DNA from 2 places in the Metabacillus elymi genome. Region 1 is predicted to be linked to the other one. Evidence: riboswitches for the same ligand, from Rfam matches in the RefSeq annotation. Region 1 holds a riboswitch; the other holds the start of a gene.
The links. Region 1 has a riboswitch for manganese ahead of HUW50_RS17985 (TerC family protein). Riboswitches for the same ligand answer to the same signal wherever they lie in the genome.

Region 1 (6,477 bases):
ACACTTGGAACTTCTTTCACATTTCTAACTTCATCTGGATAATGGACTGTTTCCATAACAATGCAATTCTCGTAAACACGAACCATTGCTAGTTGTTGTTTGGAGCGGATTGTTATTTGTGCCACACCGATTTTACCGGATTGATTTAATGCTTCACGTAATAATCCATATGCTTTTCCACCGTTTTCACCTGGTCCGATGAAATAAGAACGACTAAAGTAGATGGGATCAATCTCTTCCATTTTTACAAAATCAATGATTTCGACAGTCTTATCCTCATGCTCGTCCTTTAGTTCTTTAAGTTCTTCATCCGAAAGAACAACATATTTCCCTTTTACATATTCGTAACCCTTCACAATTTCTTCAGTCGAAATTTCTTCATCACAGTTAGGGCATTTTTTTTCATACTGAATCGGTGTATGGCATTTTTTATGAAGGGTTCTAAGTTTGATATCTTTATCTTCAGTTGCTGCATAAAGCTTTATTGGAATGTTTACCAGGCCGAAACTGATTGATCCTTTCCACATCGTATGCATAAAATTCCCTGCTTTCCATCGTATATTTTAAAATGCTGATTAGCTTGCACTGTTCAATCCACAATATTAGGAATGCTTTGCTAACATGGTAGTTAATTCATTGATTTGGCTTGAATACGACATACCCATTTTGTAAATAGCATAAGTAACTTTTTACCTTTTCATGTCTAGTAATACATACCAATAAAAAAGAGGCTGGGACATAACTAAATTGACCATTCTTAAAGCCGAATAATTTCTAATTTAATTAAGCGATATAAATAAAAAACCCAAACTATTACGAAACTCTAAATTAGAATTTCGCATGATAGTTCGGGTTTTTCTTTGGCTGAAATACTTTTGTCCCAGCCTCTTAAAAAATAGCTATTTTTTGCAAAAGAATAATGAATCCACCAAGTACCCATACATAAATCGCAAAAATTCTTAGGGACTGTCGCTTAACAAAAGAAATCATAAATTTAACTGCAATATATCCAAAAAAAGCAGAAGAAATGGTTGCAACAAGCATTGATAACAGGCTAATTTGTGGAACGTTCCCTGACATTACATCCTTCAGCTGAAAAATGACTCCACCAAAAATGGCGGGGATTGAAAGTAAAAAGGAAAAATAAGCAGCAGCTTCTTTGTCCATTTTTCTTATAAGCGCACCAACAATCGTCATACCAGACCTGGATATAGCTGGGAAAATTGCAAATGCCTGAAAGCTCCCAATAAAAAAAGAGTCAAAAAGAGAAAGGTCGTCTATCTTTTTTGCACCATTTTTAATTGAGTCAGCAAACCATAAAAATATTCCAGTTACGAGAAATTCCCAACCAATTGTTACACCTGTTTTTGAGATTTCATCAAAAAAGTCACTGAACAATACACCAGCAAATACAGCTGGAATTGTACCAACTACTAATAATGCTGTTATTCGACTAAATGGTTTTTTAATCAGCTTAATTATAATGTCCTTATAAAAAACAAGTAAGGCAATGAGTGTACCAATGTGAAGCATTGTATCTAAGTATATGCCTGCTTCCTCTAAACCGAAAAGCTTTCGTCCAATATAAAGGTGTCCTGTACTGCTAATTGGTATAAACTCCGTTAATCCCTGAATGATTCCTAAAATAATTGCTTGGAGCCAATCCATATTAATTCCTCCTAACAAAATGAATATGAAGTATGAAAGAAGTTCTCATCTAGGGAATTTTAAAAATGCCAGACCTAGTGTAGTTTTAACCTCGTTCCTTCATAAAAATGGTTGTCTGTATAAATGAATATGTGTATTATATAGGACGGTAGAACTTATTGAATGAAAATAGGTGATTATTTATGGAAGAGTTCATTTTATCAATCATAGAAAATTTTAAAGAGTTATCATATTTAGGAATTATGCTTGCATTAACGATTGAATTTGTGCCAGCAGAGCTTGTTTTACCTCTTGCAGGGTTTTGGGTATTTGAAGGAGATATGACCTTATGGGGGACTGTTTTAGCAGGAACAATCGGGGGCACTTTTGGTCCATTAACTCTATATGCAGTTGGAAGATTTGGAGGAAGACCATTTTTATTGAAATTTGGTAAGTTTGTTTTCATTAATGAAGAAAAACTAGCTAAGGCTGATACATTTTTTGAACGAAATGGAGCGATGGTTGCTTTTACCGCAAGATTTCTTCCAGGTGTAAGAACATTAATTTCGATTCCTTGTGGTATGGCTAAAATGAATGTTTGGGTGTTTTCAATCTATACCTTTTTAGCGATGTTTCCGATAACATTTATTTATGTTTACTTAGGTTTTAAGCTTGGAGAAAGATGGAAAGATGTTGCAGAATTAGCTAATTCCTATATACTACCGATTGGAGTTGGAGTTTTAGTCATTTTTCTACTATATAAATTCCTTTCAATAAGAAGGAAAAAATTAATTAACAAGAACATTGCTAATTAATAAAGGCACTTATCTAATGGTTTGTGCACTTCAACTTAGGCTAAGTAAGGCTTTTATCAAAACATCCTTAAATAAACTAAAGAAAAATCTGTTGACAAAGGTATCAACTTCAACATATGATAATAGTAACTTAATATTCTTCTTTCAAAGGGGAGTAGCGTTCAGGGTAATACCTGAAAACAAAGTCGTCATTTCATGGATTTTCTTCCATCGGCTTTGTTGGCATGAACGGATTTGTAATACATGCTCAGCAAGACCTTTGCCTACGTTGGCAAAGGTCTTTTTTTGTTGTCCTTTTGCTAACACAGGGTATAAGAAAAATAGCCTAAAGCATAGGAGGAGAAAAAATGGATGTAACATTATTGTTTGAGTATGGCTGGGTATTACTTGTTCTTGTCGCTCTTGAGGGCATATTAGCAGCTGATAATGCACTTGTTATGGCAGTGATGGTTAAGCATTTACCAGATGAAAAAAGGAAAAAAGCATTGTTTTATGGGCTTGCAGGTGCGTTTATTTTACGATTTGGTGCATTATTTTTAATTTCGTTTTTAGTAAACGTATGGCAGGTTCAGGCAATTGGTGCCGTTTATCTACTTTATATTTCGATCAATCATATAATAAAGAAATTTGTACTGAAAAAGCATGAGCATCAAAAAAAGGTAAAAAAAGAGTCTGGCTTCTGGGGAACAGTATTGAAAGTAGAATTAGCTGATTTGGCATTTGCTGTCGATTCTATTTTGGCGGCGGTTGCTTTAGCTGTAACATTACCAGCTACTAATCTTCCTGTCATTGGTGGGTTAGATGGTGGTCAATTCCTGATAATCCTAGCAGGAGGAATTATTGGAATTATCATTATGAGATTTGCTGCTACGTACTTTGTAAAACTTCTAAAGAAAAAACCAAATCTTGAAACAGCAGCTTTTGTCATTGTAGGTTGGGTTGGAGTTAAGCTAGCGTTGTATACGTTAGCACACCCAGAAATTGATCTAGTGTCTAAACATTTTATTGAATCAGCAACATGGAAACTGATTTTCTGGATTGTTCTTGCTGGAATTGCTATTGGCGGTTGGTTCTTATCGAAGGATGTAAACGTTGAAGATGAGACAGATCAACAATTAATGAAAAGGGTTGAAAACCAATAACGTGATTTAAAGACGTTTGATAGTAAATTATCAGACGTCTTTTTTTGTAAGAAAGTATTAAAAATTAGATTTTATGGAATATTCATACCTAAAAATTATAAAAAATGGGGGTTTAATATAAGTAAATACTTGAAAGTGACAACTTTTTATGTCAAATATGTAACAAAACATAGGATTAATTACTTATATTAATTTTTTTTCGGAAAATATTTTTTTGTGCACCCTTAATACGGAAAGTTGTATCGAAATAATGTAGTGAAAGAAGAATTAAGTCATCAAGATTAAAGGAGGGTTAGAGGTTTACAAATGGCTTAAATAAGGAGAAAATAAGGTTTTCTTGTCGAAAAAGTTAACGAATATAATGAACATATATTGATCATTTTTTTCGTCAATCATTATATTTGATTTTCAATTTATGTCGTGTACGTGAAAATCGTCCTCATGTTTTTCGTGGGTATAAAGTACTGTTATTTGTAACAATTGTCTTTAATTTGTAGAAAACAAGAAAGATAGTTTCATATTTCTTCCTTTGCGATCCCTATGTAATTTAGCTATTATAGACAAAGTAATATAGGGGAAACAGAGGTGAACCTCCAATGCTTAGCCTTTTATTTAAACTAAGTAAGAAAAAACGTACATTAGAAGATACCGTTCTTTTAATTCAACAAGGTGACAGAGATTTACAAAACCAATTGATTGAACAATATAAACCATTTATTGCGAAAACTGTATCTTCTGTTTGTAAACGATATATAAACGAAAATGATGATGAATTTAGTATAGGATTAATTGCATTTAATGATGCAATAGAAAAATATTCAACAGATAAAGGAAGTTCATTGTTTGCTTTTGCTGAATTAGTGATTAAACGTAAAGTAATTGATTATATTCGTAAGGAAGTACGTAATCCTTATACGATTAATCTAGACCTTCATGAGCATGAAGAGGGAGAATTCTCTCAAAGTAAAATTGAATCTGATTTATCAATTGATGAATATACAAAAATGATTGAGCAAGAGCACCGAAAGGAAGAAATTGCCTATTTTCAGCATTGCCTAAAAGATTTTAAATTAACATTTGCTGAAATAGTTGAACAATCTCCAAAGCATTATGATGCAAGGCAAAATGCAATTGTGGTCGCAACGAAATTAGTAGAGGATGACGAATTGAGGGAATTTCTTTTCCAAAAAAAACAACTTCCTGTAAAACAGCTTGAGGCAAAAGTTGCAGTAAGTCGAAAGACAATCGAAAGAAATAGAAAATATATTATTGCAATGGCCATCATTCTGTCAGGGGACTTCCTCTATTTAAAAGATTATATTAAAGGGGTGCTACATTCATGAAGAGAGGGGTCGTCGTCGAGTATAATGATGACTTTGTAACACTGCTCACCCCAGATGGGCAATTCTTAAAAACTAATAGTAAATTGGGCAGCTATGAAATAGGGGAAGAAATTACTTTTTTTCCTTTAATGGATGAACGTGAAGAGGCTGCTACAAGAACCTCTAAAATAAAACAAAGAAGTTTAATTGACCTATTTAATTCTCGAAAAGTTAGGGTAGGCGCTTTATCTGTGTTAGCAATTATGATTTTTATGATAAGTTTTTTACCGTCTTTTAATAATGATAAAGTGTATGCGTATATGTCGATTGATATTAATCCTAGCTTTGAAGTTGGGATTGATAATCAATTAAACGTTATTTCCCTAGTGCCTCTAAATGAAGAAGCAGAAAAGCTTATTGATAAGCTTCCTGATTGGGAAAAAAAACCCTTTGATAAAATTGTTGATGCTATTGTAGCTGAATCTAAAGTAGAGGGCTACGTTTATCCAGGTAAGGAAATTTTGATAACAACAGTAATTAATGAAGAAGATAAAGCTATTCAAACCAAGTTGGAAGCAGGGATTGATGATATTAGTACCTCTTATGAAGATGAGGAAATGGTTGTCAATACGATTGAGTCTGATAATGAAACGAGAGAAAAGGCTCAGAATCAAGGGATTTCTACTGGGAAGTATATAGAGCTTAAAGAGAAAGCCAATGCCCCTAAAGAAAGGGTAAAAGAGCCTGCAAAAAAACAAGAACAATCAGATAATAGCTCATTAAATAATAAAGCAGACAACGAAACTTTAACGGAAGATACAAATGGTAATAACCAAGCGGTAAAGGAAAAGTTAGAATCAGAAACAAAAGTTAAGCTTGAAGATGCAAAAAAGAAGTTAAAAGAGAACTCAAACTCAAGTATTAGGAACAGCAATGATAAAAATGAAAAAAAACTAAGTGACATTAATAAAAATGTACACAAGCAGGAAAAAGATGCACTGAAAAATGCAGAAAAAAAACGTGAAAACCAAAAGATGAACAATAAAGAAAATAGACACGATCGAAACAATTGGGATTATTATGAAGATAGAGATGATTGGGACAACTGGGATGAAAAAGACAATCGAAACTCTAAAGAAAATAGAGGAAAAAGTGATAAAGAAAAAGAAAATCTAAACAAATGGAATAAAGATAATAGAAACAAAAATGACGATGACAATGATTGATTTTCTTACCAATAGTAAGAGGTCATTATGAATAAAATAGTAAAAAGGCTGATCAAAATGTCAGCCTTTTTGCCATTTAATTATTCAGTTTTTTGACCGTTTAATTGTGCTTGAGCTTGTGCAACTAAACGTTTTGTAATTTCTCCACCAACGGATCCGTTTGAGCGAGAAACTGTATCTGATCCTAAATGAACACCAAATTCTTGAGCAATTTCATATTTAATTTGATCCAGAGCTTGTTCAATGCCTGGGACAAGTAACTTATTACTACTTCTAGACATACTCTTTACCCCCCTTTTAATAATCTTAATAAAGCTGGCATAGA
Region 2 (6,477 bases), 2.6 Mb from region 1:
GCAGATCCACACTTTTGGACAATGCAGGGATCAGTCCGAGTGGCACAAATGTGCAATGATTGGGGATTAACATGGGGATCTCATTCGAATAATCACTTTGATATATCATTAGCAATGTTTACCCATGTTGCAGCAGCAGCACCTGGTAAAATAACAGCGATTGATACACATTGGATCTGGCAAGATGGGCAACGATTAACGAAAGATCCGTTAAAAATTGTTAACGGCAAGGTAGCTGTCCCTGAAAAGCCGGGTTTAGGAATCGAAATTGACATGGATCAAATTGAGAAGGCCAATAAACTTTATAAAGATAAAAAGTTAGGTGTACGTGATGATTCACTTGTGATGCAGTATTTAATTCCGGGCTGGAAGTTTGATAATAAACGTCCATGCTTAGTTCGCTGATGCAATAAATTCTAAAATTTAACATAGGTGATATTAGAAAAATGTAAGCGTTATCCAAATTTGAGTTTACAACTTAATAGTTAAAGATATCAAAGGGGGATGTAAAATGAAGCGTTTATTGTATTTTATAACAATGCTTTTAGTAATCGGACTACTTTCTGCATGCTCAGCTCATCAGGGAACATCTTCAAATGCATCAGGAAATGAGAGTGAAGGTTCGAAAGAAAGTGATTTCCCAACTAAACCGATCTCGGTCATTGTTTCGTACGATGCAGGTGGTGGTACAGATACAACTGCTCGTACGTTAACACCGTATCTTGAAAAAGAATTAGGTGTTCCTGTAAATGTCATAAATCAACCGGGGGGAAGTGGTTGGGTAGGCTGGACGGCACTAGCAACTGCAAAGCCAGACGGTTATACAATTGGCTATCTAAATTCTCCTAATATAGCAGGTGGACTTGTAAATCCTTCTGTTAAACGTGATGTGACTCTTGACAGTTTTGAAGTGCTTGCAAACCATGTGGCAGACCCAGGAGTCATAGCAATTCGTACAGATGAGGATCGTTTTACAAACATTGAAGAGTTAATTGAATATGCGAAAACAAATAAACTAAAAGCAAATGGATCTGGAGTTGCAAGTGATGAACATTTGGTATCTTTATTAATGAATCAAAAGCTTGGGACAAAGATTGATGCAGTTCAGTTTGAAGGAACGGCAAATAGCTCAACTGCTTTCTTAGGTGGTCATATTGATATTTTAGTGACGAGTGCAGGTGAAGCCTATAATCTACATAATAGTGGGCAATTAAAGGTCATCGGTGTAGCAGCAAAAGAAAGATCAGCATTTTTACCTGAAGTTCCAACTCTTGAGGAAGCGGGATATGAAGGGGTTTATTCTCAAGCAACAAGGGGATTGGCTGCTCCAAAAGGTGTTGATCCTGAAAAGGTAAAAATCCTTCAGGATGCTTTAGAAAAGGCGATTAACAATGCTGAACATGTTAAGAAAATGGAGAAGTTAGGAACACAGGTAAGTTATGCAAATAGTGATGACTATCTAAGTATGCTCGAACAGGATATAAAGGATATTACTGATTTAAAAGATTTATTAGGCTGGTAAAAGAACAAAAGCTCAGGGCGCCTTGAACAGCCTCGGGCAATAAGATGATTTAGAATAGAAGGCGTTCTTTGCCTTCAATTCTAAATTAGCTAGACCCTAGAGGAGCTCGGCGCTGGAGCTGGATGTCGTGCGCTTATCCAAAGTTAAAGAATTTTATAATTTCCGAAACGATGAATAAGCCCGGGTTTATAGGATAGATATATTTTTTTGATGCAATTTTGGAAGTCGGAAGGAGTGGTTAACTTGAAAAATATCGGTGTCTGGGTAGGCGCTTTTCTCTTGATATTTTCTGTTGTTATTTTTTGGCAATCTCTATCCTTAGAGTATTATGGGCAATATGGTGCAGGGCCAGGATTACTCCCGATTTGGTTAAGTGGTTTACTGGGGGGGCTATCTATTCTTTATATCATCAATAGTTTAAAAGAAGAACATGTCAATCTATTCGATTTACTTCCAAAAGGAAAGGTTTTAGTTAAGCTATTAACGATTGTTGGTTCAATTTTTCTTTTCATTATCATTTCTCCTTATACAGGGTTTATCATAGCGAGTATCATTGTTTTGCTTATATTGCTTACACCAGAATACAAATGGTATTCAGCATTCGGTATTTCTACGGCAATTACGTTTGTGTTATTTTTCGGATTCAAAATAGTTTTGAATATTCCATTACCAGTTAATTTATGGGGATGGTAAGGAGGGGATAAGGATGGAGGTATTTAGTTATCTATTAGCTGGTTTTGAAACGGCTCTAACTTGGCAAAATCTATTGTATTGTTTAATTGGTGTATCTGTTGGGATGCTGGTCGGGATCCTACCAGGTTTAGGTCCTAGTGCAGGGACAGCGCTTTTAATTCCAATGACCTTTGCAATGGACCCAATTCCTGCAATTATTATGTTGGCTGGTATTTTTTATGGATCAATGTATGGTGGTACAATTACAACTGTTTTAGTGAATGTACCTGGTGAGGCAGCATCTGTTATTACAAGTCTGGATGGCTATCCAATGGCAAAGAAGGGACGAGCTGGAGTTGCTCTTGGTTTATCAGCAATCGGCTCTTTTATCGGAGGAACTTTGTCTATCATTGGCTTAGTAATTGTAGCACCGTTATTAGTGGATTTTGCATTGGCATTTGGCCCTCCTGAATTTTTCGCTTTAATTATCTTTGGGATGACAATGGTCATTGGGTTAGCTGGTAAATCAATAATTAAAGGTGCTATTGCAGTTACAATAGGACTAATATTAGCTTTGGTAGGTATTGCTCCTGGATCGGGTATTGTCCGTTTCTCTTTTGGATCTACACATCTCTTAGATGGTTTTGATTTTGTTACGATAGCGATGGGGCTGTTTGGTTTATCTGAAATCTTATTAAGTGCTGAACAGCAACTTAAAAAGCCTGATGATCCTCCAAAGATGGGTGGACTTTTTCCTCAACGAAACGAATGGAAGCCCTCACTTATGTCAATGGGAAGAGGTACACTATTAGGGTTTTTCATCGGATTAATCCCTGGTACCAGTTCAGTTGTTCCCGCCCTCATGTCATATTCATTAGAAAAGAAGCTGGCGAAGGATCCTTCTCGATTTGGTAAGGGAGCAGTGGAAGGCGTAGCCGGACCTGAAACAGCTAACAACTCTTTTTGTGGAGGAGCACTTATTCCATTATTCTTATTAGGTATTCCTAGTTCTGCTACGATGGCAGTGCTATTAGGTGCCTTTATCTTACATGGTCTTACTCCAGGTCCAACAATGTTTGTTCAAAATTCTGAGTTTGTCTGGGCAGTTATCGCAAGTATGTTTATAGGAAATGCTTTGTTGTTATTTATGAATTTACCGATGGCGAAATTGTGGGCAAAAGTTGCAAATATTCCGTTTAAATTACTCTTCCCAATCATCATAAGTGTCTCAATTGTAGGTACATATTCTATTAGTAATAGTCTTTGGGAGGTTGGTGGGTTCCTTGCTTTTGGCATAATCGGTTATTTGTTTAAAAAGGCAGATATCCCTGTCGCTCCGATCGCTTTAGTCTTTATATTAGGAGGATTAATGGAAGAATCACTGTTACAATCATTAAATCTCTTTGATGGCAATCTTTTAGCGATCTTATCAAGGCCGATCTCAGGTACTTTAATTGTTCTTTCTGTTATTGTAATAACTCTTAGTATCATCGCTGGTATTAAGCAAAAGAAAGATAATTTTATGGATGTTGAAGTATAGAATAAGAAAAAATATAGACAGAAGCCCATTTATTACAGTATAATGAAATTAAATAAAAGAACGAACCATAAGAAACTTCCACCGTAAAGGGGAGTAGCGTCAGGATTATCCTGAAACAAAGTCGTCATTACATGAACCTTGTTCATCGGCTTTGTTGGCATATTATTGTGCTTAGCGAGACCTTTGCCACTTTGGCAAAGGTCTCTTTATTTTTGTGGTGAATAACTATTTTTGAATTTATTAGAATTTGAAAGTAGTAAAATATAATTTTTATAGGAGGTACACAAATGGAAATGGAATTTCTCACTGCACTTTTGTCTATTATAGTGATTGATTTAGTTTTAGCTGGAGATAATGCCATTTTGATTGGTCTTGCGGCAAGAAATCTGCCAAAACACCAACAAAAGAAGGTTATTTTATGGGGCTCTGTAGGAGCAATTGCAATTCGAATCGTAGCAACTTTAGCGGTTGTTTGGTTATTAGAAATCCCTGGTCTTCATTTAGTTGGTGGACTTCTATTAGTCATTATTGCTTACAAATTGTTAGTAGATGACAATGATCACGGTGATGTGAAAGCTGGAGATAACTTTTGGGCAGCAATTCGTACAGTTATTATCGCTGACGCATTAATGGGTCTTGATAATGTTTTAGCTGTTGCAGGTGCTTCTCATGGGAATATGCTTCTAGTTGTACTTGGATTATTAATTTCTGTTCCAGTTGTAATGTGGGGAAGTACACTTATCCTAAAATGGATTGATAGATACCCAATTATTGTTACATTGGGTGCAGCCGTATTAGCTTGGACAGCATCAAAAATGATCGTAGGAGAACATTTCTTAAGCGGATTTTTTGAAAATGGCTTTGTGAAATATGGTTTTGAAATTTTAGTAGTTGCAGGTGTTATTTTAACTGCTAAATATGCTCAAAAGAAAGCAGCTGCAAATAAGCAAGAGGAAGCAGTATTATTGAAAGCTGGATCAAACTAAACTAGAAAAAGACGGTCAGCCTCATGTGTTTCGTGAGGTTTGACCGTCTTTTATTTATAATAGGACATGTACATAATCATATTATTTCTGGTTAGTTGAATAATTTTTTCCTAATCCTAATGAAAAATCAATACTTTCAACATACTGAGGAAAATCAATCAGGGGATTTCTATTTTTTTGAATAGAGTAAATAGCCATATTGCGATGTTTTTCATAAGTTGAGACGCGAAAATCATTATGCCACTTTATAAGCAAATCAATGTCTTCATTACTGTATTGGCTGACTTCACCCGGATATCTTAATAAAAAATACAATGTTGCCCTTGCAACCTCACCTTTGCCTCTTTCTGGTTCGAACTTATTATCTTCGTATTTACCGCAATTTGCTCTGATTTCTTCTATTTTCATTTTCGGGGAATAGTCTTTGAAATCATGGTAAGGAAAATTGGATCTTGATGAATTACATTTTATTTCACAAGTAAAAAGATGATGCAAATCTCCTCTCATTGGATTTTCCTTTTCAAACCATGATTGAGGCACAACATGTTCACAATTATACATATTATCACTTTCAATTGACGCAATCGTCTCTTTGACTTTCATCAGATCCTTTAAATCATTTGATAATAAAATTTGATATGCTTCTTTTCTTTTCAAGTCTGCTTCGAAATCCTCTTTCATGACTTGTTCAGGTTCCTTATCCCCTCCTGAATAGATGCTTTTTAATTTTCCATTTAATTGGAGGTCTACCCAAGTATAAAGATAATTTCTTGTTGTTGCATTGTAAGATAGCTGATTAAGATGTGTATTAGTTACTAATAGATTTAGTTGCTTGAACAGTTCCTGCTTGTCCGCTCCAACAAAATTTATCTCTTGGTAATAGCTATTGATTAAAGTTTGATCCTTTTCTTCTTCGTAATATTCGTTTTCATTTACAATTCTTTTTTTATTCTGCTCCAATTCAATTAAAGCTCTTTTTAATTCTACGTTTTCACTAGCGTCCAATCTCTCTCGATTATTCAAAATGCTTCCTCCTTCTGGTATGGAAACTTTCTTGCACTTAGTGATTTGATTAAATAGGTGTTTGACAGTCAGGCTTTCAGTAAACAAAACGGACAATGATATTCTAATCACTATCCGTTAAGTTTAATGGCATCCACAGGTACTAGATTATTCTAAGTGGATAATAAAAGTTGAGTTTCTAGTCTTACTCAATTTTACTACCAAACTATTAATTTTTTGTTTCAATAAGATTAATTCTTGCAACATTGATAATCTCACGTACTTTGTCTACTAAGTCGAGTAAGAGAAAACCATTACCTTCAGAGCTTTTACGATTTCCTAGAGGTAAAGTTCTTCTGACTAGCTGTGCATAGATTTCAGTTTCAATAAGAGGTCTACCAAACTCTTTTTCACTTAAGTTAATAAGTAAAGCTAATGCACCTGCTACGTGTGGAGTTGCCATTGAGGTTCCAGATAGTGACGCATATTGATTATCTAGATATGTTGATACGATTTCAACACCAGGAGCGACAAGATCTACTTCTGCATTTGTATTTGTAAACGGTGCAAGGTTTAAATCATTACTCACAGCACCTACTTGAATGACTTCGTTATAACTACCTGGATAAGAATACTCAAACGTATCTTCTCTATCATCACCTTCATTTCCTGCTGCAACAACGACTGATATATTATGATTAACCGCATTTTGTATGGCTTTATGAAGCTCTGGAACATCATGTGGACCACCAAGT

Region 2: linked by a shared signal. The riboswitch ahead of HUW50_RS03775 (TerC family protein) and the one ahead of HUW50_RS17985 (TerC family protein) in region 1 are both predicted to bind manganese.

What each region holds. Positions count from the first base shown of each region.
Region 1 covers NZ_CP055263.1:3,916,455-3,922,931, forward strand. Annotated here, with positions in the region: gene ku (non-homologous end joining protein Ku) at 1-536, opposite strand, end outside; gene HUW50_RS17975 (undecaprenyl-diphosphate phosphatase) at 889-1,668, opposite strand; gene HUW50_RS17980 (DedA family protein) at 1,851-2,462, shown strand; yybP-ykoY riboswitch at 2,600-2,711, shown strand; gene HUW50_RS17985 (TerC family protein) at 2,810-3,604, shown strand; gene sigI (RNA polymerase sigma factor SigI) at 4,201-4,947, shown strand; partial or broken gene HUW50_RS27695 (anti-sigma factor domain-containing protein) at 4,944-5,012, shown strand; gene HUW50_RS17995 (anti-sigma-I factor RsgI family protein) at 5,031-6,152, shown strand; gene HUW50_RS18000 (alpha/beta-type small acid-soluble spore protein) at 6,233-6,433, opposite strand.
Region 2 covers NZ_CP055263.1:760,681-767,157, reverse strand. Annotated here, with positions in the region: gene gudD (glucarate dehydratase) at 1-405, shown strand, start outside; gene HUW50_RS03790 (tripartite tricarboxylate transporter substrate binding protein) at 512-1,522, shown strand; gene HUW50_RS03785 (tripartite tricarboxylate transporter TctB family protein) at 1,766-2,215, shown strand; gene HUW50_RS03780 (tripartite tricarboxylate transporter permease) at 2,229-3,734, shown strand; yybP-ykoY riboswitch at 3,811-3,907, shown strand; gene HUW50_RS03775 (TerC family protein) at 4,022-4,720, shown strand; gene HUW50_RS03770 (endonuclease I family protein) at 4,802-5,743, opposite strand; gene HUW50_RS03765 (S8 family peptidase) at 5,952-6,477, opposite strand, start outside.